4 regions of the Vibrio hyugaensis genome follow, and region 4 is predicted to be linked to each of the others. Evidence: predicted binding sites of a transcription regulator. Region 4 holds the regulator's gene; each other region holds the start of a gene.
What was found. The regulator PurR, encoded in region 4, represses purine synthesis genes. The targets are predictions, from matches to a motif close to TNANGNAAACGTTTNCNTNA.

Region 1 (7,483 bases), 1.5 Mb from region 4:
AATCAGAATGCTCCCAAGTGATAGTACGGTCGTAACCTTGTTCTTCCACTAACCAAACAAGAATGTTGGCACGACTTGCTGACCACGTTGGCAACTGTGCTTGCGTCAACAATGAGCGGATTTGGCCACTATTGAACAGCATCTTCAAACTGCTTTGACCATCAAGTTGGCCGTAACCAAGTTGAGAAATATAGCGAGAACTTGAACCCACTGCTTTCTTAATTACTGGGTTGCTAAGGGAAGATTCGCTGCCTGTTGCACGCACAATCACATCTTGCATACCTTGTTGACGGGCGAGTTCTTCGCCGTCTTTTTGCTCACTGTCGATCGCCACTTCGGCACGATAGATATCCACCTGAGTTAATGCATAAACTGGCAGAGACAACCAACCTATCAATAAGAGAGCTAAATAGCGCATAGTTTTCATAATCCTCTGTACAAGAACACGCATCATAAGCAACTATCAAACGGTGAGCAAGAAGAGTACTGAGTGAATTGTCTGTATTCTGACCAAGTTAAAACCCACCATGGAAACAAACTATTCGTCTCTGTTATAAATCCATACAAAAGTTTGATCTAGGCAACATTGCAATCGATTGCCAGATGATAATATTCGCCGGATTTGTCTGCGTATCTCTGATCTCTGAATAGGAAATAATTATGAAAAACGCGTTACAAGGCGCTCAGATGCTCTTTGTCGCTTTTGGTGCTCTCGTGCTGGTACCACTTCTTACTGGCCTAGACCCAAACGTTGCTCTGTTTGGTGCTGGTGTCGGTACTCTTCTTTTCCAACTGATTACTAAACGTTCTGTCCCTATCTTCCTTGCCTCTTCTTTTGCGTTTATTGCTCCTATTATGTTCGGTATCCAAACTTGGGGTATCGGTGCAACCATGGGTGGCTTGATGGCTGCCGGTTTGGTATACGTTGGTCTTGGTGCGATGATCAAAGTACGCGGCGTTGGCTTTATTCATAAAATTCTGCCTCCTGTAGTTGTCGGCCCAGTGATCATGGTGATAGGTCTTGGCCTCGCTCCTACCGCGGTCAACATGGCAGTAGGTAAATCGGGTGACGGCGCGATTCAATTAGTGAATGGCGATGCTGCGGTGATCATCTCAGCGGTATCACTTTTAACGACCATTACACTAAGCGTGTTCGCGAAAGGCTTCCTAAAGCTGGTTCCTATCGTCGGCGGTATTTTGGCAGGCTACACAGTATCCCTGTTCTACGGAGTGGTTGATTTCACACCGGTTGCTCAAGCGGCTTGGCTAGCAATGCCAAACTTCACCGCACCAGAGTTCAACATCAACGCCATCTTGTTCATGATCCCAGTAGCGATTGCCCCGGCGGTTGAACACGTGGGTGACATGCTTGCCATTTCAAACGTAACGGGCAAAAACTACCTGAAGAAACCAGGTCTGCACCGCACTATCGCCGGTGACGGGGTGGCAACAATTGCAGCTTCTATGGTTGGCGCGCCACCAAACACCACTTACAGCGAAGTAACAGGTGCGGTAATGCTAACGAAAGCGTTCAACCCTGTAATCATGACATGGGCAGCGGTCACTGCCATCGTACTTGCACTCGTGGGTAAACTGGGTGCAATACTACAAACCATTCCAGTCCCGGTAATGGGCGGTATCATGATTCTACTGTTTGGTTCTATCGCAACAGTTGGTCTAAACACACTGATTAAAAATAACGTTGATCTACACAAATCACGTAACCTAGTAATCGTTGCGGTAACGCTAGTGTTTGGTATCGGTGGTATGGCTTTCGGTATTGGTGAGTTCAGCCTACAAGGTGTGAGCCTGTGTGGTATCGTGGCAATCATTCTTAACCTAGTGCTGCCACACGACCTTGGTGAAAACCACGTAGTAGATAATGCACAGATGGAAGAAGACAACGCGAAGTAAGTATTGTGCGGCTTGATTGATTTAAGTCGCCCCTACTGCTCTCGTATCTAGCTTGCTAGCTTCTAAATAGCAGAGACAAAAAAAGGCTTGGTTTTCACCAAGCCTTTATTTTTTGAAATTCAGTAAAACAATAATGCTTATTGAGTACCGAAGATCTTGTCACCTGCGTCACCAAGACCAGGAACAATATAACCTTTGTCGTTTAGCTTCTCATCGATTGCCGCTGTGTATAGCTCAACATCTGGGTGCGCTTTTTCTAGCGCTTCGATACCTTCAGGAGCCGCTACAAGAACAAGAATCTTGATTGCCTGACAACCTTTCTCTTTTAGAAGATCGATTGTTGCGATCATAGAGCCACCTGTTGCAAGCATTGGGTCAACAACTAGGGCGATACGCTCATCGATGTTTGAAGCAAGCTTGTTGAAGTATGGCACTGGCTCAAGTGTTTCTTCATCACGGTAGATACCTACAACACTGATACGTGCGCTTGGCATGTGCTCAAGAACGCCATCCATCATACCTAGACCTGCACGCAGGATTGGCACTACTGTTACTTTCTTACCCTTGATTTGGTCAACTTCTACAGGACCATTCCAACCTTCAATGGTTACTTTCTCTGTTTCAAAGTCTGCAGTCGCTTCGTAAGTAAGTAGGCTACCGACTTCTGTCGCTAACTCACGAAAACGCTTCGTGCTGATGTCACCTTCTCGCATTAGACCGATTTTGTGTTTCACTAGAGGGTGTTTAACTTCAACAACTTTCATTTCCATCTCCGGCTTTATTGGCAATATTTAAACAAACCTTCAGATTATACATGATTTTTGCAGGGATATCAGGATAGATCACTAAAGAAAAAAACCGACGCAAACGTTTGCTATCTGTATTTAACCACTGGTAGAATAGCGCCGTTTTCATATCCAACTTAAAAACCGAGGACTTCCCTGTGAGTGGTAACAACTCTTCTCTTAGCTATAAAGACGCTGGTGTAGATATTGATGCAGGCAACGCGCTTGTAGATCGTATTAAAGGTGCGGTTAAGCGTACTCGTCGCCCTGAAGTGATGGGTGGTATCGGCGGTTTTGGCGCATTGTGTGAATTGCCGACAAAATACAAACAACCTGTACTGGTTTCTGGTACTGACGGTGTAGGTACAAAACTTCGCCTAGCGCTGGATATGAACAAGCACGACACTATCGGCGTAGACCTAGTGGCGATGTGTGTAAACGACCTCATCGTGCAAGGTGCAGAGCCTCTATTCTTCCTAGACTACTATGCAACAGGCAAGCTAGACGTAGATACCGCGGCAGACGTGGTTTCTGGTATTGCTGATGGCTGTGTTCAAGCAGGCTGTGCACTAATCGGTGGTGAAACTGCTGAGATGCCGGGCATGTACGAAGGCGAAGACTACGACGTTGCTGGATTCTGTGTTGGCGTAGTAGAAAAAGAAGACGTGATTGACGGCACGAAAGTGGCAGCAGGCGACGCACTAATCGCTGTTGGCTCAAGCGGTCCACACTCAAACGGTTACTCTCTTATCCGTAAGATCCTAGAAGTTTCTGGCGCAGATAAAAACGAAGAGCTAGCAGGTCGTACTATCGGTGAGCACCTACTAGAACCAACTAAGATTTACATCAAATCAGCACTTAAGATGATTGAGAAGCACGACATCCACGCGATTTCTCACATCACGGGTGGTGGTTTCTGGGAAAACATCCCACGCGTACTGCCTGAAGGCACAAAAGCCGTTATCGATGGTAGTAGCTGGGAATGGCCAATCATCTTCAAATGGTTACAAGAGAAAGGCAACGTTGAAACACACGAAATGTACCGTACGTTCAACTGTGGTGTTGGCCTAGTCGTTGCTCTTCCAAAAGACCAAGCAGACGCAGCGGTTGCTCTTCTTAAAGAAGAAGGCGAAAACGCATGGGTGATTGGTGAAATCGCTCAAGCAGAAGCAAACGAAGAGCAAGTTGAAATCCAATAACTTGCGAATCAAGCTCAAAAAATAAAAAGAATGAGGATGTTATCCCCAAATAACTTCTAAATGCTGGTTCAGCGAGAATGGATTGGTTTGTAGGCGCGACAACGATTTGAAGATCTAGTGGTTCTAAATCAAAAATCGTTAACAAAGTATACAAGCCAATACAACTCGCCCTTCGGGAGCATGTCACCAATACGATTTCATCGTCAAACAACTTGGAAAGAGCTTACTATTCCACTACGTTGTTTTCCTTGAACTAGAATTGGTGACAAAGCTCTGAATCCAGCCTAATGAAGTCATTTGGGGATATAGTCCTCATTCTGCTATCTGGAACATCGAAAACCATTCTAATAGTAGGTAATTTAGCGGATACGCACTTCAAACCTACAATAGCAAGGCAGTCTCAACATCATGAAAAACATAGTGGTCCTCATTTCGGGTAACGGCAGTAACCTTCAAGCCATCTTGGAAGCTTGCGAAGACAGTATGCCAAATGCACAAGTCGCAGCGGTGTTCTCCAACAAAGCTGACGCTTATGGTTTAGAGCGCGCAAAACAGTTTGATGTGAATGGGCATTTTGTCGATCCAAAAGCATTCGAATCCCGTGAAGACTTTGATGCTGAACTGATGAAACAAATCGATGAATACCAACCGGACGTGATTGTACTTGCAGGTTACATGCGTATTCTCAGTGGCGCGTTTGTTTCCCACTACCTGGGTAAAATGATCAACATCCACCCTTCCCTTTTGCCTAAGTATCCGGGGCTACACACCCACCAGGGCGCTATTGATGCTGGCGACAAAGAACACGGCACCAGCGTACACTTTGTCACAGAAGAGTTAGACGGCGGCCCTGTGGTACTACAAGCCAAAGTACCCGTATTTGAAGACGACGATACCGATGCACTCGCTGCACGCGTGCAGACTCAAGAACACAAGATCTACCCAATGGTAACTAAGTGGTTAGCGGATGAAAGGCTAACGATGAGAGATGGTAAAGCGTATCTTGATGGTTTCGAGCTTGGTGAACACGGCTACGCCGACGAATAGTTCTCAATTCCAAACACCAAACGCAAAAAGGCAGCCATCAGGCTGCCTTTTGTTTTATTCGAATGCTATACTGCGAGAAAACCATCACTTCAACGGTTCGGTCGGTGCTTGGTTACCCGGCTTCGGCGCGGCAAAGGGTACATCCTCCAGAGCCTTGGCATTATTCAACACCAATTCACCGACATGGAATAAACCAAACTCACCCGGTTTCATTCGTTGCCATGCCTCATTGCCCGTTAATGGCTGAGTCGCAATCACAGAAACCACATCATTTGGCGTGGTCTCTTCTTGGAAGTTGATTTCGACATCTTCATCCAATAGAGCCGCTTTGCCAAATGGTGCGCGACGCGTAATCCAATACAGATGGTTGGTACAGTAAGTCATCACAAACTCACCGTCACTGAGCAGCATGTTAAACACGCCCTTGTCTCTCAACTTATCGCAACACTGAGCAACATAAGTAAAGACCGATTCCATATCCTGAGGTGGCTCAGGGTATTTATCTTCCATCTGTTTGAGCAACCAACAGAAAGCCATTTCGCTGTCGGTTTCTCCCACCGGACGGTGACGACCCGTATACAAATCTTGGTAGTCACTCAGCTGACCATTGTGTGCAAAAGTCCAGTAGCGTCCCCACAGCTCACGCGTAAATGGGTGCGTGTTCTCTAAGTTCACTCCGCCTCGGTTTGCTTGGCGAATGTGGCTAACCACCGCACGACTTTTTATCGGGTAGTTCTGCACCAACTCAGCGATCTGAGAATCACAACTAGGGTTTGGATCTTTGAATGTTCGGAAACCCTTTCCTTCATAGAAAGTAATTCCCCAGCCATCACGATGCGGTCCAGTGCGACCACCGCGCTGCATCAATCCAGTAAAACTGAAACAAATATCGGTTGGAACATTTGCGCTCATGCCGAGCAATTCACACATGGTTAAACGAACTCCTTACCTTAAAACACCACTAAGCCCAAACGAGGCCAAGCTGAAAAGCTTATTCCATCTCTTTTTCAATCAACTGAATGATGATGTGAATAATCTTAATGTGTACTTCCTGAATGCGGTCTGCGTAACCAAAGTGTGGTACGCGAATCTCGATGTCCGCTAGGCCAGCCATTTTGCCGCCATCTTTACCGGTCAGCGCAATTGTCTTCATGCCTTTCGCTTGCGCGGCTTCAATCGCTTTTAGGATGTTGCCTGAGTTGCCTGACGTCGACAAACCAAACAGAACATCGCCTTTGCGGCCTACTGCTTCAACGTAACGAGAGAATACAAAATCGTAGCCAAAGTCGTTACTAACGCAAGATAGGTGGCTTGGATCTGAAATAGCAATACCAGCGTAACCTGGACGGTTTTCACGGTAACGACCTGTTAGCTCTTCTGCAAAGTGCATAGAGTCACAGTGAGAACCACCGTTACCGCATGACAACACTTTACCATCTTGCTTGAATGAGTCAGCAATCATTTTTGCTGCCGCTTCGATTTGCGCGATGTTGTGGTCATCACTTAAAAACTTATTCAGAACTTCAGCAGCTTCGTTTAATTCACTTCTAATCAGATCTTGGTACATAAGACGTTCTCTTTATTATTTCGGCCACAGCAGTGAGGTTGAGGCTCTCGCTTGGCAAATTGTTCTGATGCGAATCTCGCACCGGACATTTCATTACTCTGAGTTTACCCACAAACGAGAATTAGTGTCGATAGTGAACCAACAGATTTGGATTCATCGCGGTAATAAACTTGTTAACTTGCTTACGAAATCATCACTCAACTCCCAACTTTAGAATTTTAACTCTACATAGATCACTTTTTACCCAATCTTAGGTTTTACATTTTATTAATATTTTGATTACACTTATGAGAACTGGTTAGACCTCTTACCAAAATACAGACGTACAACATTAATAAAGTCTGAAAAGGAAAAAACATATGGACATCTTGCTCTCAATCGTAGCGATGACAGTTGTGTTAGGCATAACGCTCTACCACAGAATGTCTCTCGTGAAATCCGTCAGTCTGCTAACTGCTGCCATGCTAGCACTGACGATCGCAGGCTCAGTTGGTGTTATTGGCTGGGCACTTTATGTACTTGCCGTTGCGGTATTCGCCGTGTCGGGCATTCGCCAATCACTGATCAGTCGCAAAGCGCTCGTGATGTTTAAGAAAGTCCTACCTGCTATGTCTCAGACCGAGAAAGAAGCATTGGACGCTGGTACGGTCTGGTGGGAAGCGGAGCTATTCAAAGGCAAACCTGAATGGGAAAAGCTTCACGCAATCAAAGCGCCTAAGCTGAGCAAAGAAGAGCGTGCATTCCTAGATGGCCCAGTTAACGAAGTGTGTGCCATGGTGAACGACTACCAAGTCACTCACGAGCTTGCAGATTTGCCACCAGAAGTATGGCAATACCTGAAAGACAACAAGTTCTTCGCCATGATCATCAAAAAGAAATACGGTGGTCTGGAATTCTCTGCATACGCGCAATCTTTGGTACTGCAAAAACTGACTGGCGTTTCTGGCGTGCTGTCTTCTACCGTTGGCGTA
Region 2 (7,483 bases), 220 kb from region 4:
CTTGTTGACCACTCGCCCCGGCAATAGCACGTCCGCGTAGGGTGCCATGAATGTGAATAGAGCCATCAGCAATCACTTCGGCACCAGCACTTACGTGTGCCAGTACAACCAAGTCACCGTCTTTCGCATAGATTTGCTGGCCAGAACGAACAGGCGTACGCACGATCTTCGTTGGCGCCATTTTGGCTGGTGCTTGAGTTGGAGATTTGCTCGCAGACATGATGGCGAAGCCCGCTTCTGAGGCAAGGTTTTGAACGCGTTTATCTTTACAGCCAGTCACACCAACCGGAATAAACCCTGCGTCAGCGATGCCTTGTTTAAGTGCGAGGAAATCAATATCACCTTCTACTTTTGCTATATTGATAACCAGAGGTGCGGATGCGAAGAAAGAAGGCGCTTGAGAAACCTTTTCTTGCAAAAATTCGACAGTCGTAGCGATCTCATTGTCAGAAAGGTGTAAAACTGACAATGTAAAACTGCTACCTTTAAGGTCAGGTGAATGGGTCATCGTGGACTTCTTGCCTTTATTGAAAGAGCGTTGCCTTAAACTAGGTCTGTCATGTTATATTTCATCCTTTAGCGCAGCAAGTTCTCAAGCGGGCAAATAAGTGAATTAATCTCAAATTTGCAATCAAGTTTGCGAGAATTTTACGTTTTCAACAAAATCCGCACTCAAAGCGGGTAAATCAGCACAAAAGGCTCGTCATGCTTTGTTCTATTTATAAAAGTTCCAAAAAAGAAGGCACTTATCTCTATATTCCGAAAAAGGATGATTTCTCACAGGTTCCTGACATGCTTATGCAAATGTTCGGTAAGCCTATGCCGGTGATGACAATCAAACTTGATGGCCGTACTTTGGCACAAGTTGATGTCGAGAAAGTGAAAGCTTCATTAATTAATGACGGTTTCTTCCTACAGGTTCCGCCTCCGCCGGAAAACCTACTCGATAAATACAAAGAACAAAAAGCCCAGCAGAAAGGCGAATAAACTCGCAACTTTTCATCTGGGAACTCTGCCTCGCTCATAAAGGAGGGCGATATGAAAAAATTACTGGCAGCCATGCTCAGCGTTGGTATGTGTACTTCAGCCTTTGCAAGCAGCGACGGCTTTGATGAATACCTAAATAAATTGCGTGCAGAAGCGCGTGATAAAGGTATTTCTGAGCAGGTGATCAGTGCCGCTTTTTCTGATGTGGAATACAAACCACGTGCAGTAAAAGCAGACCGTAACCAGCCAGAGAAGAAACTGACGTTAGACGAATACATTCCGCGTGCGGTACCTGAGTGGAAGGTAAAGCAAGCGAAGCAACTGTATAAAGAACACTACGCTGAACTAAAACGCATTGGCGATGAGTTTGGTGTGCAGCCGCGCTTTATTGTTGCGCTGTGGGGCGTGGAAAGTAACTTCGGTAAGTTCACGGGTAACTTCCGTGTGATCGACGCGTTGTCGACCATGGCATTTGAAGGTCGTCGTGAAGAGTTCTTCCGTAAAGAAACCATGGCGGCGCTACAAATTCTAGATGAAGGTCATATCGAGCTAGAGAACTTCAAAGGTTCTTGGGCTGGCGCGATGGGTCAATGTCAGTTTATGCCAAGCTCATTCCTGCGCTTTGCCGCAGATGGTAACGGCGACGGTAAGAAGGACATCTGGCAATCGGAAGCAGACGTGTTTGCTTCTACTGCGAACTACCTAAGCAAATCTGGCTGGGATGATAAGTTCACTTGGGGTCGTCAGGTTAAAGTGCCACACGGTATTGACCACAACCTGCAAGGTCGCGAAGCAGAAAAAGGTAAGTACCTTCAAGAGTGGAGCAAGCTTGGTATCACCAAATACGATGGCAGCCCACTTCCTAAGCTGGACGAAGACATTAAAGCTTGGCTGATTATGCCAGACGATGAGAACGGCCGTACTTACTTGGTGTACAACAACTACAATGTGCTGATGAAGTGGAACCGCTCTTACTACTTCGCACTGGCGGTGAGTCATTTAGCTGACCGCATCACATTCTAGGTTGAATGTATAAACGAATAAAAAGGGGCTCTTCGGAGCCCTTTGTTTTCTCTATTTTAAACGAGGTTTGCGTGTTATCTGAACGTGCTGCACAAATGGTGATCTTCTCGGCGTTGATCAAACATAAGAATTTTACCGCCGCGGCAAAGAGCCTAGGCGTGTCTGTTTCTCACGTCAGTAAACAGCTTAGCCAATTAGAAGCTTCATTAGGCATCAAGCTTGTGCAACGTACCACGCGCAGCTTCACGCCAACCGAAGCGGGGCAAACCTTCTACCACCACTGTGAGCAACTGGTGCAAGCCGTTAGCAGCGCGACATTAGAGATGGAAAGCCAGCGTGATGAAGTCGCCGGTTTAGTTCGCCTTGGTTTGTCGCAGTCTTTTGGCACACTCCACATCATTCCTGCCATCCAAGAACTTCGCGAGCAGTACCCACAACTGCAAGTTGAAGTGCATTTGTTCGATTACAAAGTCGATATGCTCGAAGAAGGCTTGGATCTTTGGATCACCAATAATGAACATTTGCCAGAAGGCTACATTGCTCAGCGCTTAGCAGATTGTCAATTCGTGGTTGCAGCATCGCCGGATTACTTACTCAAGTACGATACGCCAACCGAACCGAATGACTTGTCGCAACACAACTGTCTTATCTACCGCAGTTGGGAGCGTGACTACACCAGTTGGGCGTTCACCAATCGCGAGCAAGAGCTCAACGTGAAAGTCTCTGGCAACTACTCAGTCGATTTGGCAGAAGCGGTACGTGATGCTGCGATCGCAGGGTGGGGGATTGCTTACTTAGCCACTTACTTGCTGGGGGATGAATTCCGCTCAGGCAAATTGATTCAGCTTCTACCAGATTGGAGAGCCAGCCAATCTATGCCGTTTTATGCAGTGTACCCAAGTCGTCAGCATATGCCGAAAAAGATCTCTGCAGTGATCGATTTCATCAAACAGAAGATCGGATCGCCTTGCCATTGGGATCAGCGATTAGCTCCTTATATCTCGATTCCTAAGTAGCGAATACATAAGGTGATTTGAATCACAAAATTTTTCCAAATTCAGAAACATCTTTTCCATTTGGAAATAATGATTTTAGGCAAACGTTTATCTTTATTTAATTCAATGGGTTATTTGGCTGGTTAAATTGCAACCAGCTGACTTATTCAGCCTGTTAACATCTCCAACTTGCAGCATTTATTATGCTCTATACAATCCGACGCCTTTCCTGTTCCCCCTTTGTCGGATTCATTTTATGAACTCAATTCTTGGTATCGTAGCCATCCTATTCGTAGCATGGCTGCTTTCGACTAACCGTAAGAACATTCGTCTACGAACGGTGTCTTTGGCTTTTGCTCTGCAAGTTATCTTCGCGCTATTGGTACTGTATGTACCAGCGGGTAAAGAAGCTCTTAACGCAGTAACTGGCGCGGTTTCTAATCTGATCAACTACGGTCAAGAAGGCATCGCGTTCCTATTTGGCAACCTAGCAACAGGTGGCTTTACCTTCGCGATCAACGTACTTGGCATCATTATCTTTTTCTCAGCACTGATTTCAGGTTTGTACCACATCGGTCTGATGCCTAAAGTGATCAACCTAATCGGTGGTGGTCTACAGCGCTTGTTAGGTACTGGCCGAGCAGAATCACTATCTGCTACAGCGAACATCTTTGTGGGCATGATTGAAGCACCACTAGTCGTTAAGCCATATCTTAAGCACATGACAGACTCTCAGTTCTTCGCAGTAATGACTGGTGGTTTGGCATCGGTTGCTGGTGGCACGTTAGTAGGTTACGCATCACTGGGTGTGGATCTGAACTTCCTAATCGCAGCGGCATTCATGTCTGCGCCAGCGGGTCTTCTAATGGCAAAAATTATGATGCCAGAGACAGACACCACAACTCAGGATATGGATCTAGACCAAGTAGAAATTCCACGTGCAACTAACGTGGTTGAAGCAATGGCAGACGGCGCAATGTCTGGTCTACGTATCGCAGTAGCGGTAGGTGCAACCCTATTGGCGTTCGTAAGTGTCATCGCGATGCTAAACGGCATTCTAGGCTGGTTTGGCGGTCTGTTTGGCATGGAACTGAGCTTCGAGCTAGTACTTGGTTACCTATTCGCACCAATCGCATGGTTGTTGGGTATCCCTTGGAAGGAAGCAATCGTGGCAGGCTCTCTGATCGGTAACAAGATTGTTGTGAATGAGTTCGTGGCCTTCATCCAACTGATGGAAGTGAAGTCTCAGCTAAGCGCACACTCACAAGCTATCGTAACCTTCGCACTGTGTGGTTTCGCAAACATTTCAACCATGGCAATGCTGATTGGTGGTCTAGGCTCACTCGTACCAGAGAAGCGTTCATTCATCTCGAAATACGGCTTCCGCGCAATCGCAGCAGGTGTAATGGCGAACTTGATGAGTGCATCAATCGCTGGTGTGATTTTGAGTTTGTAACAGAACCCCTCCCTAACCCTCCCCTTAGAAAGGGGAGGGGACTTGACCTGAGTGCGCTGAGTGTGGAGCGCCAATCGACAGTTAATATAATGTCTGTGGCGATTGCATTAGTTGAATCGCTCTCTTTCTGGTCCTCTCCATTTTTAAGAGGGAGTTAGAGGTGGTTGCTGCTCCGAACTAAATCCGGTTGCTGCATTTGAATAAGTTGGCGAACGAATAGCGATCTCAGTCAGGTCCTCCCCATTTTTAAGGGGGAGTTAGAGGGGGTTGTTGCTCCGAACTAAATTGAATTATCCTTTCCAAAACAGACTCGGTTTGCTTCATCGCTTCTTCGTTGGTAAATCGCAGAACCTTAATCCCCAGTGCTTCCATGAATGCATCCCTCATTGCATCTTTCTCTTTCCCCTCAGCAGAGAAATGGCTATCACCATCAATCTCAATAACCAAGCTCAATTCCGCACAATAGAAGTCAACGATGTAGCGACCAATACCGTGTTGCCTACGAAACTTTACACCGAGTTGTTTTCGTCTAATTCTTTGCCAAAGTACTTCTTCAGGTTTTGGCATATTCGAGCGTAGCTGGCTTCTGATTTTCTTTTGATACTTCAAGTTAAACGTTCGTTGTTGCACTTGTGCTTCCTTTGCGTTCTCAACCCCTCCCTAACCCTCCCCTTAGAAAGGGGAGGGGACTAGAGCGGAGTGCGCTTAGTGTGAAGCGATAATCGAGAATTCATATAATGTTTGCTTTGATTGCATCTGTTAGAGCGATCCAGTTCTCCTCATTTTCAGGGAGGAGTTAGAAGGTGGGCTGCTCCGAACTAAATCCGGTAGCTGTATTTGAATAAGTTAGCGAACGAATAGCGATCTCAGTCCAGTCCTTCCCATTTTCAAGGGGGAGCTAGAGGGGGTTATTACTCCGAACTAAATCCGGTAGTTGCATTTGAATAAGTTAGTGAACGAATAACGATCTCAGTCGCTCCTCCCCATTTTCAAGGGGGAGTTAGAAGGGGTGCTGCTCCGAACTAAATCCGGTTGCTGCATTTGAATAAGTTAGCGAACGAATAGCGATCTCAGTCCGTTCCTCTCCATTTTCAAGGGGGAGCTAGGGGCCTGCTCCTAACTAAATCCGGTTGCTGCATTTGAATAAGTTAGCGAACGAATAGCGATCTCAGTCAGGTCCTCCCCATTTTTAAGGGGGAGTTAGAGGGGGTTGCTGCTCTGAACTAAATCCGGTTGCTGCATTTGAATAATCCAGTGAACCAAAAGCAAGCTCTGTCTAGCCCTCCCCATTTTCAAGGAGGAGTTAGAGGGGGTTATTACTCAAAACAAAAAGGGCTCCTTTCGGAGCCCTTTCAGTATCGGTAATTTTTTATTTCTTCGTATGGAACTGCTCGCAAGCGAGCATCGTGTTCTCAATTAGGCTGGCTACCGTCATAGGGCCTACGCCGCCCGGTACAGGAGTAATGAAGCTCGCGTTTTCACGTGCTTTATCGTATTCCACGTCACCCACTAATTTGCCAGATTCAAGGCGGTTGATGCCTACATCGACCACAACAGCCCCTTTCTTTATCCACTCGCCAGGAATGAAGTTTGGCTTACCAACCGCAACCACAACAAGGTCTGCTTGGCGAACGTGGCCTTCTAGATCTCTCGTAAAGCGGTGACAAGTTGTCGTTGTACAGCCTGCAAGTAGCAGCTCAAGTGTCATAGGACGACCAACGATGTTTGATGCGCCAACCACAACCGCGTGCTTGCCACGTAGTTCGATGTTGTAACGGTCAAGAAGAGTAATGATGCCTTTTGGCGTGCAAGAGCGAAGCTTAGGAATACGCTGCGCTAGACGACCCACGTTATAAGGGTGGAAGCCATCCACGTCTTTCTCTGGGTGAATACGCTCAAGAACATGCGTTGCATCGATGCCAGCAGGAAGTGGCAACTGAACAAGAATACCGTCGATTTCTGCATCATTGTTCAACTCGTCAATGAGAGATAGCAACTCTTCTTCCGACGTAGTCGCAGGAAGGTCAAAAGACTTAGAGACAAAGCCAACTTCTTCGCACGCACGGCGTTTGCTGCCAACGTAAACTTGAGAAGCTGGGTCTTCACCAACTAGAACAACTGCAAGACCTGGTGCACGTAGGCCCGCTCCAACGCGAGCTTTCACTCTTGCTGCAACTTCGGATCGAACAGTTTGGGAAATGAGAGTTCCATCTATATTTTGAGCAGTCATGACTTTCCTTTTAAATTGAGAAGGGAAATTATTTGCGGCGCATTGTCGCAGAAAATCTATTTAACATCCATCCGCAAACGTTTGCTTTGTGGTGTTTTTGAACATTTCTCGTTTCAATGCCCTTTTTTTAGGCATTCAGATCAGAATGTTATGAAAACACGTTGATTTAAGCGCTTGAACTCGTATAATCCTGTCCCTGTAGCGCGCCCTTAGCTCAGCTGGATAGAGCACGTCCCTTCTAAGGATGTGGTCATAGGTTCGAATCCTATAGGGCGTGCCATTTATTCAAAAGCCCCGATAACTCCTCGAGTTATCGGGGCTTTGTCGTTTTAGCCAATTTAATAAAAAAGCGCTAGTCTCTACTAGCGCTTTTTTAACGGGTTATGACCCGTCCTAAATAAGGTTGACACTTCCCAATCAGGAAATTGGAGAGTGTTATGAAATCAGTAACTAGACGAACTCAATGTGACTATTCCCTCGCTTTTAAATTGGATGTTGTTGACCAAGTTGAAAGAGGTGAACTGACTTATAAACAGGCTCAAGAGAAATACGGCATACAAGGTTGTTCTACAGTATTAGTGTGGCTCCGAAAACACGGTCGACTCAATTGGTCTAGGGGCACTCCTCGATTTTTGAAAAAAGGGTTGCCTATGTCTGAACTCAATTCACCTCCTACACCAGAGCAACGTATCAAAGAGCTGGAAAAGCTGCTCGAAGATACCAAGCTAAGAGCCGACTTCTTTGAAGAAGTGGTCAAAGTTATGGAACGAGACCACGGTGTTCGAGTCGTAA
Region 3 (7,483 bases), 350 kb from region 4:
TGAAAGAGAGTAAACAAGCTGCTTACCGTAAACATACACCCAATCATCTATCCCATCATTATCAATATCTAGCACATGCATTGGCACATGCTTCATCTTATTTCTGACGTATATTCTCTCGCGTAAAGTTTGCTTACCATCACCATTAAAGTCACCAGAAATGTATTTAAGGCCTATTTTATTACCTACATTTGGCACGTTTGGAACTTCAACCAAAACGCCATCTAGATTTGGCATATAGCTTTGTGCCGATAAGATATCGTCATCCACACGATATTCATACTTAGAATATCGCCCATTGGGGCCACAGTCGCCGACACGCATAAACTTATTTGGACGAGGTAACAACTGAGGTGAATCGATACTACCAACTAGGGTATAACCTTCTAACCCTGGTTTACTACTAACACCGTCTAGCGACAACATGCTACCCAAAGTAGAACTATCAAAATAATTTTTATATGAACATGAAAACAATGTGGTCGATTTTTCTTTTACCCCGAAAGGTTCCTTGTAACCATCTCGATTTACATCAAAATAACTGGCTTTGGCAAAATCCAATGGCTTTGTTACTCGTGGGATCTTATATTTAATATCCGGTATAGAAAGATTGCCCGCATTAACTATCGGAGACGTACCAAAAGTAGTTCGCGTTGCTCCAGGTTCATTCCATGAGAATGATATCGGGGTACTGCTTCCACTTGAAGCGTTGCCATACACAATATCTAGCAGCAAACTACGGCCAGTGTATTTAGAGTATTGATAATCTAACTGATAGTTAGCCGTTTGTGTTCCTTCTGCGTCAAAGGTATTAATGCGCTTTAAACGTTGGTCGCGGACTAACTTCTTACCGTGAAGGTATTGTGAGGTTTTGTCTTCTCTATTTTCATAAACAAATTCGACCTTCCCCCTGTGTAAGATACGCTCGCTAACTGGTGACGTCCTCCTGCGTTATCTTCGCGGTAGTGATACAGAATATGATTTTGTTTGCTCGCATCTGTTCTCTTGTTCAGAGACCACTTGTACACATCCGACTCAGTTGGCAACTCTACGCGAGAATCCGAGGTAACGCCGTACTCAAGAACACTGCCATCCGTTTTCCAAACCTTAAAATAGGCTGGGCCGCTACTACCACTACTCCCAAAAGAAACGATTTTGTTGTAGCCGTTCTTTTTGATTCTGTATTCGGTTAAATCACCGCCGTCGGCGCCTTCAACCGCAATAAGGCGTTGACCATCGATACAAAAACGATCGTCCGAGTTAAAATGCACTCCCCCCCAGTTACCGTCCGTCTCTAAGTTTTTACCGCAACGGTAAATAACAGACTGACCGCCCAAGCTCCAACCCATGCCCATCATGCCATTGGGAGAGTCGCTCTGGTAATCAAGACTGAGTTCTGGTTGATGACCAGCACGCCCCGCTGACACTACGATGGGTAAAGTATAAGTGGCTTCGCCACCTGAGGTTGCATAATCGCCACTGAGTCCAATAGTATCTTTGTAAAGTGAGGGAACTCTGGCTTCAAGCGAACTGGATACAACGCTTGCGGACAATACCGCAAATATCGTTGCATATTGAATAGACTTTTTAGTTGACACCACTTTGTCCTTTATTGTTTAAGACTTTTGTGTAGTTGTTGCAATTGTTCTAAGCGAGACTCTAGGTCAGCAAGCTCTGAGGGCGGTTGATACGTTTCATCTACATTCTCATCAGAAAAATCTTGTAAATCACCCCGAATCAACTCAAGAGAGGGATCCGCAAGCTCAACTAAACCCGCCGCCATCGTTTGTTGTAATTGGACAACGGGAGATGGAAATGCCACGTCATCACTCAAAATCACTTGTGGAGAATGCTTGGAGAAAAGCTCTTCTTTTGTTGATTGATCTACATCTGGCGAATTGGGTGTATTTGAACTAGAAAAAACTGTAAATCCGACAACTGCGATCCCGGACAGTAACACCAATGAGCACCGCGAGTAATGGTTCATATGAAGCCCTGCTCGACTAAGGTTTAACTAAGAAACGATCGACTACAGCAGCACATTTCTTCGTTTGCTCAGCATCGTATCTGAGGAGGATTTTTTTCTTCGCCATAAAAGCAGCCATAATCACACTAACTTTCGTATCGTAATTTTGTGCTGAAGCAGGAATTTCAAAACGGTAACCACCGTCGCAGGCAGAAACAGACTCATCCTTATATTCCGTATAAAAATTCAACCCTCCATTGTGGGGGTAAAGTTTCTTGATCTCTACATAGGGTGAATCTTTCCATTTAACCGCAAAGGCAGGAGAAGATAGGCTCGCAAATACTGCGACAGTAAATAGACATTTTTTCATTTTGTTTTCTTTTATTCGGAGAAATTTGAGGTTATTAGCTTGCGAAAACCCAGTTTAAATTTTTAGCTACTGACCAACTCTTAAATGACGAGCATGAGTCTATATTAGGTAGGAAGGTGATATTGACCGTTTTGTCTTGTGATTTTGCAGCCAGTAAGGTGCTGTAAATAGCTTTGCAACTCTCGACCTCTATATTGTTGACCTTATTTTGAACATTACACAGGTACACACTCGGCAATCCGCCTGGACCATTGACTAAAACAGTTCCACTCCTTCCGATAGCAAGATAAGTGACTTTTCCTTTGCAATGTGTGTCCGAAATTGCCGGAAAAGTAGTGACTAAGGCAAGTAGCCCCACTAGTGATAATATCGTTTTCATTTTCCCTCTTATTAAGCGCTTCTTGTTTAACAATTCATCTGCTTTCACTAATCGGCATTATAAAGATTAAAAACACTCAACAATGCCTACATTTCCTTCAATGTTTTCTTTATAGTCCCTATTAATATAAGCACCAACATGATGCATCCACTAGCTGGATTGATAATAATGTAAGCTATGTTCTCGTCGTGACTAGATTGATTAGTGATATAAATACTCGGATTTACGGCAAGTCTTGTGGGGTTTATAACTACCTATGTAACGACTAGCGTTATTTCTATGCATAAAATTAATGTTGTCATAACTACAACTTAATTAAGGATGTAAACCGTACCACTTGGAGTCACAGTGTTATATGTAACTTCAGGTTGAGAGTACCAGCCAACCGAGGTGCAGTTATGAGAATAAAGCAGTATCTTTTTTTGTGCTGTAAATGCTGCTAAAACGGTTGAGTAGATTTCGCTGTACTGTGATGTGTTTTCTGAATAAAAAATCTGTTTTCTCTTGTACAGTTCATTGGATTACCAAAATTACCATAAACCATAAAACCATTCCCCCTCTCTATATCGACTCTTGTTGGCACCGCGGCACTAGAAAATGCCCCAGACAACGCTGGCAACGATACAAATAAAAAAGCAACTAACAACACCATTTTCACTTTATTTTCCTCACATCATATTGTTAATAGTATCTAATAACTAAAGATTCTAAACATATGCCTTAAAAGGCCACTTCTACTTATTATCAGTTCAATTTATAGAATCTACTTATCATTATTTTAACTATAGTTACGCTTCAGTTAATAAATTGTTCTCAATGTACACTTATCTTATAAAAAAACAAACACCTTTGTTATGAAAGTGTAAGGTGGTTATGAATTTTTTATAAAACCATTGGTGACATCGGTTTTGTAAATGCATTTTAATTACAAAAGCATCAATAACAAGCATTATAAATGGAGAGTATTAAAAGAGTGATAAATCATAGTTATTAATATTTTACCTTGTTAGAATTCGATAGAAACAACACCATCCGACCAGCTCAATAAGAAGGTTCTAAATTAAAAATAACTAAATTAATTAACGTAGTTTTTATAATAAATTACTAACCATGTTTACGAATCAGGTCTTACTCCTTTAAACATAAAATCATGTTGCTTCACAATGAAAAGCTCCCCACTTTATTACTCAGTTTCGCATGCTCTTAACTCTTTACATGCATCTAAGTTGAATGTTGAACACTTTCGGATGATAAAAGCCATCGTTGATATCAAGTTTTCATAATGCAGTTACTACTCTCATCTATGTCTCAGCAATGAATATGACTCGGTAGCATTGGCTGCTGCATTTATAAATAAAAGAGTAAGAGTAGAGTTCGATAGTGATGATTGCTCTGCCAAAAATCCGGAGCTCATCTTTATTAAGGCCATTACTAAGTAGAAAAAGTACACTTTTTCACTCTGGTTAATTCATTCTTTGGAAAGCCAAGCAAAGGCAAACGTTTGCTTTTTCTCTGGCGAGTTAAAATAGTTCTGGTATGATGCCCTCATTCGATTTATTCAGCGCACATTTTTCGCTGGATATCTTCTCTTTATGACGTTTGATTAAGATGATAGGAATGTCGCAATGAGCCTTGCTAATCAAGTACTTGCCGTCAATGACGACCTGCCAATTCGCACCCACAAGCCTGTTCACAGCGGAAAAGTTCGCTCTGTTTACTGGTTAACTGAAGAAGACAGCGCACGGCTGATCAAAGAAAAAGGATACGATGTCGCTCCTGATGCACCACTGGCCATCATGGTGATCAGTGACCGTATTTCTGCATTCGATTGTATCTGGCACGGCGAAGGTGGACTCAAAGGCGTTCCGGGTAAAGGCGCTGCACTCAACGCGATCTCTAACCACTGGTTCAAATTGTTCAAAGACAATGGCCTTGCTGATAGTCATATCTTGGACATCCCTCACCCATTCGTTTGGATCGTACAAAAAGCGAAGCCAGTTAAGATTGAAGCAATCTGCCGTAAATACATCACAGGTTCTATGTGGCGCGCTTATGCAAACGGCGAACGTGAGTTCTGTGGTATTGAGCTTCCGGAAGGTCTTGAGAAAGATAAAGCGTTACCTGAATTGCTAATGACACCGTCAACCAAAGGTATCTTGAAAGGCATTCCAGACGTTCCTGAAGCGGATGACGTGAACATCACTCGCCAAAACATCGTGGACAACTACGAAGCATTTAACTTTTCTAGCGCAGAAGACATCGCCCAATACGAGAAACTATTGAAAGAAGGCTTTAACGTTATTAGTTATGCACTTGAAGCTATCGACCAAACGTTTGTGGATACTAAGTTTGAGTTTGGCTACGTTCACGACGCAGCAGGTAACGAAAAGCTCATTTACATGGATGAAGTAGGTACGCCTGATTCGTCACGTATTTGGGATACCAAAGAATACCAAGCCGGAAACATCGTTGAGAACTCGAAAGAAGGTTTCCGTCAGTTCTTATTAAACCACTTCCCTGATCCTGATATTCTGCTTAACAAAGAACGCATGCCTGAGCGTGAAGGTCTTGCTCGTGATAACGACCTGCCAGTAGAATCTTTGATGGATATCTCTCGCACTTATATCAACATTGCCGAGAAGATTACTGGTCAGCCAATCAAGCTCAGTGACAACCCGAAAGCAGAGATCATCGAAATCTTGAGCAAAGAATACGGTTTGATTGATTAAGCTTTACTCGCTAAACGCTGAGTAAAAACCGAATACAAAAGGTAGCTAAGCTAAAACACAGCATTGGTTCTCAGGTTTACAACAGGTAATAAAAAAGCGACCGAATACTCGATCGCTTTTTTGATTGGGGGAAGGTATCGCTTTAGTGTTAGAACTTCAAATTAAGGACATCTTGCTCTGTGGTATCTACTTTTAGTTTACTTCTAGATTCAATGTACTCAATTTGTTTTAAGTCTAACGAATAAGGCATAACTACACGTAATTCATGGATTCCTTCATGTTTTGCAAGCTTTGCCAACATCACTAAATTGGATTCATCGCTCTGACGTGAAGACATCGATTTTAATGCAGCGTCCCAAAGACGATCCTCTGGTTGGCTCAATTCCGCGATGTTCTGTTTCCACATCATGCCAAAAATGGGCGCGATGGTGGCGAACGCTTCCAGAAAGGTCCACTTCTTACTTCCCGTTGCCCCTAGGAAGCTGGTGTAGTCGAATTCAATGCATGTCTTTCCTTGTTGCTCCATCCTATGCCTCGACACTCTGAAATGAGATATACAAAATATCGTTCAATTACTTTGATATAGCAATAGGATATAAAACAATGGTCTTTTATGCCCTTATTTAACCTCAAAAGGAAATATTAAAACCAGCTTTGTAACAAATGATGTACAGCTTCGCCATATATAAGCATCCAATTGATTAATATTTTCAACGCTGAACTAAAAACGTCGCTAAGCACATCAAGCAAATAAAAGCCCTTTATAAATTCACCAATCGAATACCAAGCCCCACGCGAGTTTGAGAGTGATCATAGTCGATGAGCGTTTCGCCATAACCATGGTATCCCTGAACATACAGACCAAGGATGTCGTTAAAGTACAAGGTATAACCTAACTCGATGCCACCTTTATCATCAGCAAAGTTGTAAAAGCCTCGGGTATTGAACACACCAGCGCCAGTGTAGACCTTTGCCCAAAGTTCATAAGGCGCATAATAGTCTTCCATTTCATCATTTTCAGTGGCGATTACCCACCAAGCGTGTGCACCATATTCCACAGGGCCTGAAAAACGTTCGGTGGCGATATATAACCTATCCCAACTGCGAGAAAGCTTACTTGATTGACCATTTGATTCATGCTTATAGCCCGCTTCTAAGTGGTTGAATAAAAGCATGTTGGATTGGTGCGCGAGAAATACTTGTGGTTTGTAGTTGGTCTCTCTGAACGGAGAAGATATGTCAGAGTTAGCAAGTTGCCAGAGAGATTTTTGTGTGTACGCACCCATCAGCGCAGTACCAGAGTTAAATCGATAAAATGGAATCGAAGCGGAGATTTGAAACTTCACTTCAAAATGCTGTAATGAGTCCATTTCAGAACCGAGTTCATTGTAAGCATCTTGATTAATGTCTGAGGTGTACGTACCGAGGACATAGTTATCTTCGTAAGTGGAGATATGATTAATACTTTTTCCGTAAGCCAGTACGGGGCATAACAATAGTGGAATTGTTTTATACTTCATCGTTTTCCTTCACGCCGCTCAACAAGAGCGGCAAATTCATTCCTTATCGCCTAAAAACAGGCCATAAACTTCAAGGGAAACGAGGTGAAGCAAATACTGTTCCGGATTGTGTTACTTCACATCTAATACTCGACTGGCTTTCTTGTATTGCACTTTCCAACCTGACCAACGTGGCAACTCCCAGCGTTTAGGATCCCCTTTTCGACTTCCTTCGGCGTAGATAACCTGCACGAGCTTGCGTGATACAAAATACTCAACATCCAGTTTTAGCTCTGCAAGTACGAGTTTAAGTGGATAGCGTTCAACAAAGTCATCATATTCCCACTCAGGGATGCCTTCGAACGGGATGTCATCGGCTTCAAACAGTTCGATATCTTCCACACTTTCTACGCCAAGCGTTTCCAGCTGCTCGACTAACCAAGTCGCGAAAGACAAACCATCGAGTTCCGTTTTATCGATAGACTCTGGATTTAGCCCGAGTGCGTTGTAGATCTTCCAATGCTGAATTTGCTGCCTTCT
Region 4 (7,483 bases):
GAAGATGCGCAATTAGAACTTGCTGCAGATTTCTGTGAGCTTTTCCTGAAAACAGAAAAGCATGGCGCATTACCTTACGCATCTATGTACATCGGTGAATCTGGTCTTTTAAATGACAAGCCAGCAGAAGAGATGGAAAAACTGATGGCCGATTTTGGTGTTCAGGTTGATGAGAACCTTAAAGAGCCAGCTGATCACTTAGCGGTTGAACTGGACTTCTTAGGTAACATGATCATCCGTTCTAACGAATTAGAACAAGACAAACACATGGAAGAAGCGTTCGAGAAACAGAACGACTTAATCCAAAAGCATCTTATGTCTTGGTTGCCACAGTTTGCTGCGAAATGTAAGCAATTCGACGAATTTGGTTTCTATGTAAGCGTTGCGCAACTATTAATTGCATTTTGTAAACTGGACAGCACCTACCTTCTTGGTGAATAATTGCCGCCAATTTCAGGGAGCTCGCAAGCGGGCTCCCTATTTTATTCGTTAATTTTTTAATCTAGCACATAGAAGCCCTTTCCATTTAGCAGTTAAAATGTGACCTCAATAGCGCAAAACACCTGCTGAAAATATTGCTAGTGTGCCCACATCAGTCTAAAATGTGAGCGCAAACGATTAAATACGACTTATATGTAAACCGCTGAAATATGGCGGTTTTTGTGTTTTATTAACAAGATTGCTGACTAATTCCTCACTTATATAAGTAAGGAACATGAGATTCAGCAACAAATGTTGCTACAAACCTTTTTATACCGATTTCGGAACAACCGCTGCCTAATTAATTGAACCTTAAACTTCAGATATGGTTCAATTCGCGCAACATACTAAGCGTAAGGTTGTATTCACTACGGTATTCAGTAGCTCGATACAGGACATCATTTATGGCCACTATAAAAGACGTTGCTCGCTTAGCCGGCGTTTCTACCACAACAGTTTCGCACGTAATCAACAAAACGCGTTTTGTTGCTGAAGCAACCCAAGAAAAAGTAATGAAAGCGGTTGATGAACTAAATTACGCGCCAAGTGCAGTTGCACGTAGCTTGAAGTGTAACTCAACTCGCACTATCGGTATGTTGGTAACGCAATCGACTAACCTTTTCTTCTCAGAAGTTATCGACGGCGTTGAAAGCTACTGTTACCGTCAAGGTTATACACTGATCCTATGTAATACTGGCGGTATCTACGAAAAGCAACGTGACTACATTCGCATGCTAGCGGAAAAGCGCGTAGATGGTATTTTGGTGATGTGTTCTGACTTAACGGAAGAGCTGAAAGAGATGCTTGACCGTCATTCTGATATCCCGAAAGTAGTGATGGACTGGGGCCCAGAGAGTTCTCAAGCGGACAAGATCATTGATAACTCTGAAGAAGGTGGCTACATCGCAACAAAATATCTGATCGACAATGGTCACACTGATATTGCTTGTTTGAGCGGTCACTTCGAAAAAGCCGCATGCCAAGAACGAATTGCAGGTTACCGCCGCGCAATGGCAGAAGCAAACTTAGTAGTAAATGAAGATTGGGTACTTGAAGGTAACTTTGAGTGTGATACTGCCGTGCTTGCTGCTGACAACATCACTGCAATGGAAAAACGTCCTACTGCGGTATTCTGTTTTAACGATACCATGGCGCTTGGTTTGATGAGTCGCTTGCAACAAAATGGCATCAAAGTACCGGACGATATCTCGGTAATCGGTTATGACAACATCGAGCTAGCGGAATACTTCTCGCCACCGCTAACGACCATTCACCAACCAAAGCGTCGTGTTGGTAAAAATGCCTTTGAAATTTTGCTAGAACGCATCAAAGACAAAGAACACGAGAAGCGAATTTTCGAAATGCAGCCAGAAATTGTAGTGCGCAACACAGTTAAGAAACTAAACTAAACCTGCCTATAATTTTATAAAGCGCTCTTGTGGGCGCTTTTTTATTGCCTAAAAATAACATTCCTCAAACATTTCAGTGTGTCAATATCTACGTAAGCTTAGATAAGTTGCTGTTTTAATTGGACGTAGCCTATTTCCTACATCAACCTTTTGTATGACAAGGGATCGTTCCCAAATATGAAACCAAGCACACCAAATAAACACTATTAACTGAACCAATATCACACTTTTATATTTGAAACGTGATGTTAATTCAATATACGAAGTATTCTCAAAGTGTCACGCACAGGGCAAACCATTCGAAAGGGTGGGACGCAAAGCCTCCGGCCTGAACCATCTTATTAGATGGAAGGTAGCGGGGTTACCGATGGCAAATATGCATTAAGTGAGTTTACCCTTTAATGACATTGTGTCTGCATGCATTTGCTAATCTCTCGGACCTGATTTTTGGTGGCGTAATATTAATTACACCGAGATAACACATCATGGATAAACCGATACTCAAAGACTCAATGAAGCTGTTTGAGGCACTTGGTACTATCAAGTCGCGCTCAATGTTTGGTGGCTTCGGGCTTTTCGCCGATGAAACGATGTTTGCACTAGTTGTAAATAACCGACTTCATATTCGAGCTGACCAACAAACTTCATCTGACTTCGAGACTCAAGGACTAAAACCGTACGTCTACAAGAAACGTGGTTTTCCTGTGGTTACGAAATACTATGCTATTTCTGATGACCTATGGGATTCAACGGATCGCTTGATTGATGTTGCAAAGCAATCTCTCGAGACTGCCAAGCAAGAAAAAAAACAACAAGCAAGCACCAAGCCTAATCGATTGAAAGACCTTCCGAATCTGCGCCTAGCAACTGAACGTATGTTGAAGAAAGCGGGCATTGACTCTGTGGAGCAATTAGAAGAAGAAGGTGCCCTGAGCGCTTACAAAGCAATCCAAGATACGCATGCCTCTACGGTAAGCCTTGAGTTGTTGTGGGCGTTAGAAGGTGCAATCAACGGCACCCATTGGAGCGTCGTCCCTCAGTCTCGCCGCGAAGAACTGATGAGCGCACTGTCTTAACACGCACTATCAGCATGACATTGAGTAAAAACCGCAGTTTTCATACTGCGGTTTTTTTTTGAAATTTTTTCTTCTCTTATTCTGTCTTATTATTTAAGAAGCCAAATGGAGTAATTACGATGAATAAGAAACTAATTTTAGGACTGATCCTGCTCGCCACCATTCTCTTTTTAGGGGTAAATTTTGGCCAATATCTCACCTTAGAAAATGCCAAAGCACAACAAGCAGCACTAAATACGTTCATTGACCAAAACTTTGTGTTTGCTGCGGCGACTTACTTCTTAGCTTACATCGCAATCACCGCCTTCTCTATTCCGGGAGCCGCCGTTGTTACCCTGCTCGGCGCTGCCCTATTTGGTTTTTGGACCAGTTTATTATTGGTGTCTTTCGCCAGCACCATCGGCGCAACTATTGCATTTTTGAGCAGCCGCTATCTATTACGCGAATGGGTACAAAGTAAATTTGGTAATAAACTTAATGCTATTAACCAAGGTGTCGAAAAAGACGGTGCGTTTTACCTATTTTCACTACGGTTAATCCCAGTGTTCCCGTTTTTCTTGATCAACCTCTTAATGGGGTTAACACCGATGTCTATCAGCCGCTTCTATTTAACAAGCCAAATCGGCATGCTGCCTGGTACTGCCGTTTACTTAAATGCGGGCACTCAACTAGCCACTATCGACAGTCTTTCGGGAATAGTGTCACCAACCGTATTAGCGTCATTTGCTCTGCTTGGTTTGTTCCCTATTATCGCTAAATGGGTTATGAATAAGGTCCGCCCTGCTCAAGTTCAAAATGGAAACGCTTAATGAAAATCTTCATCGCTAAAAACCCTGCGGAAGCTCATATCGTTTGTGAGCTCCTCAAAACCGAGCAGATACACTGTGAAGTAAGAGGCGAAGGTATGTTTGGGTTGAAGGGAGAGTTGCCCTTCAGCGATGATACAGACCCGTATGTTTGGCTTTTACATCCGGAACAGCAGTTAAAAGCGTCTGCGATTGTTGAAGACTATCGACAACAAACAGAGCTTACTTACCAAGACTGGCAATGTCCGCAATGTTCAGAGCAGAATGAGGGACAGTTTGGTGCTTGTTGGCAATGTGGATATCAAATAGGGGAGCTATGATGGCTCCCCTATCTTTTTAGATCGGTTCTCAAATCTATTAAGCCGCTAGGCTTTGCTGCTTAATAAACTCAATAGAGTGTTGATTAAAATCTTCTGGGCGCTCTACGTTGCATACGTGGCCACAATTTGGAATTTCACGTAATGAGCTGAGCTTGTGCACCGCAACCATTTCTTTTACTGGTTTAATGAACATGTAGTCTCTATCCCCCATTAGGTACAGCGTCGGAATAGGCAACTCTTTATCTTTAAAATACTTCATCAACGGATTTACATCCGCCGCCAGCGTGAACCAACGCTTAAACTCTTTTTGACATAACTTCTTTGCTTCACGAATAAACAAGTGACGAGATTCACGTTGATTTTTTTGTGGCATCACGATGTAAGCAAAGAGTTTATACAACCACATATAAGGGAGAATATGCTTTCCAAGGTTACCGAGTTTAACCAAGATCTGAGACCGCGTATTTAAACGTGTTACTGCCCCACCAAGCACCATTGAGCTCACGCGCTCTGTTGCCATTTCAGCCAGATTACGCACAATGATAGTACCAAGTGACATACCGACAAAATGGGCAGATTGGATCTTCAAATGATCCAATACTTTTAAAATATCCTGCGTTACCTCAGTAAAAGTATAACGGCTTGTCATCAGTTCTTTAATTAACTGGTTTGACTTACCGTGTCCACGGAGATCGATTAAGACCAAATTAAAGTGCTCTTTATAGGCCTTTAATTGTTTAAACCATATTGAAGAACTGCCACCAGCACCATGTACGAAAACGACCCACTCATTGCTGGTAGGGTGTAAATAGGTTTTATGGAATAGAAGTGGCTGAGTCATTTATCAGTTTGAAAAGCATTCTGTATGAAAAAGTGTGGGTAAATCCTACCACACTCCATAAGAGCAAAGTAATAAAGGCACCTAATTCGGTGCCTTTGGTTACAATTTTTAAAGATTTTGCGTCAATTTAACGCAGCATAATACAACTGCAAATACTCTTCTGCTGCTTTACGCCAGCAAAAATCTTTTTGCATCGCATGAAGTTGTACGCGTCTCACTTCTGCCACATTTTGTGCGTAAAGTAATAGCGCTCTTAGCATAATGAGCAGTAATCCTTGCGGTGTTGGTTCGTAGAAAACAAACCCAGTCGCATCGTTCGGATCCACATCGTAATCATTGACGCTATCTTTTAAGCCACCTACCCCACGAACAATTGGCAAGGTGCCATAAGCCATGCTGTAGATCTGGTTCAAGCCGCACGGTTCAAACTCTGAAGGCATTAAGAAGAAATCCGATCCCGCCTCAACCAAATGTGCTAGCTCGTTATCGTAAGCCTCTACAAAAACAAACTTACACGCAAATTGCGCGGCTACGTCTCTTAACTGCGCAGCAAGAACAGGATCGCCAGTGCCAACAACGACGAGCTGAACATCATGCTTAAGGAAATCAGCTAATGCAGGCAGCAGGTAATGCACACCTTTCTGTTGCGTTAGACGACACACCATACCGAACATGGCGTTGTCTGATTCTTCAAGCCCCAGCCTTTCCTGTAGCGCTTTCTTACATGCATTTTTGCCACGGACCATACTTTGACGGTTCGCTTTGTAATTTAACGGCAGATTAGAATCGGTTTCAGGGTTCCATGTTCCGTAATCGCAACCGTTTAAAATCCCAACAAGATCACCTGCGCGCTGTTGGAATTCCCACGCCATACCATGACTGCCAAGTTCTGTTTTGAGCTCTTCAGCGTAGGTGGGGCTTACCGCATTGATTTTGTCCGCGTTCATCACCCCTGCTTTGAGCATCGTGATGTGCGTAGCGCTTACCGCCGCATCAGGAACATTGCGGCTGTGAAATTCAGGCAAACACTGAACGTCATCGTAACTAAACACGCCTTTAAAGACTGCATTGTGAATAGAAATAACACTGCGAGTCTTAGCAAAAAATGCATCATTGCCATAACGATGTTTAAGCAAAAATGGGACTAAGCCAGTATGCCAATCGTTCGCATGCACAATATCTGGTTGAAAACCAAGTTTTGGCAACATATCTAGACACGCTGCGCTAAAAAACGCGAAGCGCTCACCGTTATCCGTATAAGCTTGGTTATTTTCAGCGTACATTGACGGACGATTGAAATACGGAGGGCAATCAATCAAATAGACCGGATTATCACCAAGGTTTAGCTTCAACACTTTGTATGCCGTATACGGCCAGTGCGCTAACTCGGTATCTAATACCAACTCGGCTTCCGCTAGTCGCTCGATAGCCGTGTAAGCTGGAATAGTAATTCGTACATCTTGCTGAAGGTTTTGAAGGGCTTCTGGCAGTGCCTTGGCTACATCAGCCAAGCCACCACTCTTTATCAGTCCTTCAACTTCAGACGCTACAAACAGTACAGACAAATTGTTAGTAGCCAACTCTTGCTCCTTTTGGAATCACAACAATGCCATCGTCTGACACATGGTAGTGCTTTTTATCTTCTTGCAGATTCACGCCGATTTGCGTTCCAGGTGCAATGTCAGCATCCTTGTCTACAATGACACGACGAAGCACGCAACCTTCACCGACTTTCACGTCACCAAGTAAAATACTTTGGCTGATATCACAAGCAGACGCAATGTTGCTACGGAACCCAAGTACCGATTTTTCAATGCGTGAACCACGTACATAGCTGCCGTTACACACCAAGCTATCGATGATCTGAACTCGACCATTGACTGAGTCAGTAAATGTCGCAGGTGGCAATGGTGGGTAGTAAGTGTGTAACGGCCATTTGCGGTTGTAGAGTGAAAATGGTGCATCTTTTTCTAGCAAATCCATGTGAGCTTGCCAGTATGCGTCAATCGTACCGACATCACGCCAGTAAACTTCTTCCTTTTCACCAGTAATGCGGTTTGTGCTGAAGTCATAAACAAACACGTCACCACGTGGGAACATTTTCGGAATGATATCTTTACCAAAATCGTGTGTCGATGCTTCGTTGTCTGCATCTTCAATCAGCTCAGAGAACAGGTTTTGTGCTTCAAAAACGTAGTTACCCATGGAAACTAGCGCGTGTTCAGGATCGCCAGGGATTGATTTAGGATTTACTGGTTTTTCTTCAAAGCCCACCATACGGCCATCGGCATCCACTTCAATAACACCAAATTGAGACGCTTCAGATAATGGCATTCGCAGCGCTGAAACCGTTAAAGACGCTTCTTTTTCTTGGTGGAATGCCAACATCTGTTTGATGTCCATTTTATAGATATGGTCAGAACCGAAAATACAAACTTGATCTGGCTCCGCCAATTGCATAAAGCGCAGGTTTTGGTAGATCGCATCAGCTGTGCCTTCATACCAACGCTTACCCGTGCGCATTTGTGCAGGGATTGGGTCGATAAAGCGA

Region 1: a site for PurR is predicted at 2,774-2,793, ahead of purM (phosphoribosylformylglycinamidine cyclo-ligase). Genes of this name have one in related genera too.
Region 2: a site for PurR is predicted at 3,102-3,121, ahead of C1S74_RS06380 (NupC/NupG family nucleoside CNT transporter). Genes of this name have one in related genera too.
Region 3: a site for PurR is predicted at 4,205-4,224, ahead of C1S74_RS03895 (phosphoribosylaminoimidazolesuccinocarboxamide synthase). Genes of this name have one in related genera too.

The regions. Positions count from the first base shown of each region.
Region 1 covers NZ_CP025794.1:3,087,803-3,095,285, reverse strand. The annotation lists gene C1S74_RS15235 (DUF2066 domain-containing protein) at 1-418, opposite strand, end outside; gene C1S74_RS15230 (uracil-xanthine permease family protein) at 661-1,914, shown strand; gene upp (uracil phosphoribosyltransferase) at 2,052-2,678, opposite strand; gene purM (phosphoribosylformylglycinamidine cyclo-ligase) at 2,858-3,898, shown strand; gene purN (phosphoribosylglycinamide formyltransferase) at 4,307-4,945, shown strand; gene C1S74_RS15205 (class II glutamine amidotransferase) at 5,030-5,875, opposite strand; gene lpcA (D-sedoheptulose 7-phosphate isomerase) at 5,937-6,512, opposite strand; gene fadE (acyl-CoA dehydrogenase FadE) at 6,872-7,483, shown strand, end outside.
Region 2 covers NZ_CP025794.1:1,263,029-1,270,511, reverse strand. The annotation lists gene minC (septum site-determining protein MinC) at 1-508, opposite strand, end outside; gene C1S74_RS06395 (YcgL domain-containing protein) at 706-987, shown strand; gene C1S74_RS06390 (lytic murein transglycosylase) at 1,039-2,010, shown strand; gene C1S74_RS06385 (LysR family transcriptional regulator) at 2,082-3,026, shown strand; gene C1S74_RS06380 (NupC/NupG family nucleoside CNT transporter) at 3,262-4,461, shown strand; gene C1S74_RS06375 (endonuclease domain-containing protein) at 4,708-5,091, opposite strand; gene folD (bifunctional methylenetetrahydrofolate dehydrogenase/methenyltetrahydrofolate cyclohydrolase FolD) at 5,831-6,691, opposite strand; tRNA gene C1S74_RS06365 (tRNA-Arg) at 6,895-6,971, shown strand; one part of gene C1S74_RS06360 (IS3 family transposase) at 7,129-7,483, shown strand, end outside.
Region 3 covers NZ_CP025794.1:687,246-694,728, forward strand. The annotation lists gene C1S74_RS03865 (RHS repeat-associated core domain-containing protein) at 1-426, opposite strand, end outside; gene C1S74_RS03870 (SpvB/TcaC N-terminal domain-containing protein) at 840-1,598, opposite strand; gene C1S74_RS03875 (hypothetical protein) at 1,610-1,987, opposite strand; gene C1S74_RS03880 (hypothetical protein) at 2,004-2,336, opposite strand; gene C1S74_RS03885 (hypothetical protein) at 2,371-2,715, opposite strand; gene C1S74_RS03895 (phosphoribosylaminoimidazolesuccinocarboxamide synthase) at 4,341-5,444, shown strand; gene C1S74_RS03900 (hypothetical protein) at 5,593-5,970, opposite strand; gene C1S74_RS03905 (phospholipase A) at 6,206-6,964, opposite strand; gene C1S74_RS03910 (helicase-related protein) at 7,076-7,483, opposite strand, start outside.
Region 4 covers NZ_CP025794.1:1,041,473-1,048,955, forward strand. The annotation lists gene torD (molecular chaperone TorD) at 1-441, shown strand, start outside; gene purR (HTH-type transcriptional repressor PurR) at 885-1,889, shown strand; cyclic di-GMP riboswitch class I at 2,169-2,258, shown strand; gene C1S74_RS05410 (TfoX/Sxy family DNA transformation protein) at 2,375-2,965, shown strand; gene C1S74_RS05415 (TVP38/TMEM64 family protein) at 3,085-3,774, shown strand; gene C1S74_RS05420 (putative signal transducing protein) at 3,774-4,091, shown strand; gene C1S74_RS05425 (alpha/beta fold hydrolase) at 4,129-4,932, opposite strand; gene glgA (glycogen synthase GlgA) at 5,055-6,512, opposite strand; gene glgC (glucose-1-phosphate adenylyltransferase) at 6,502-7,483, opposite strand, start outside.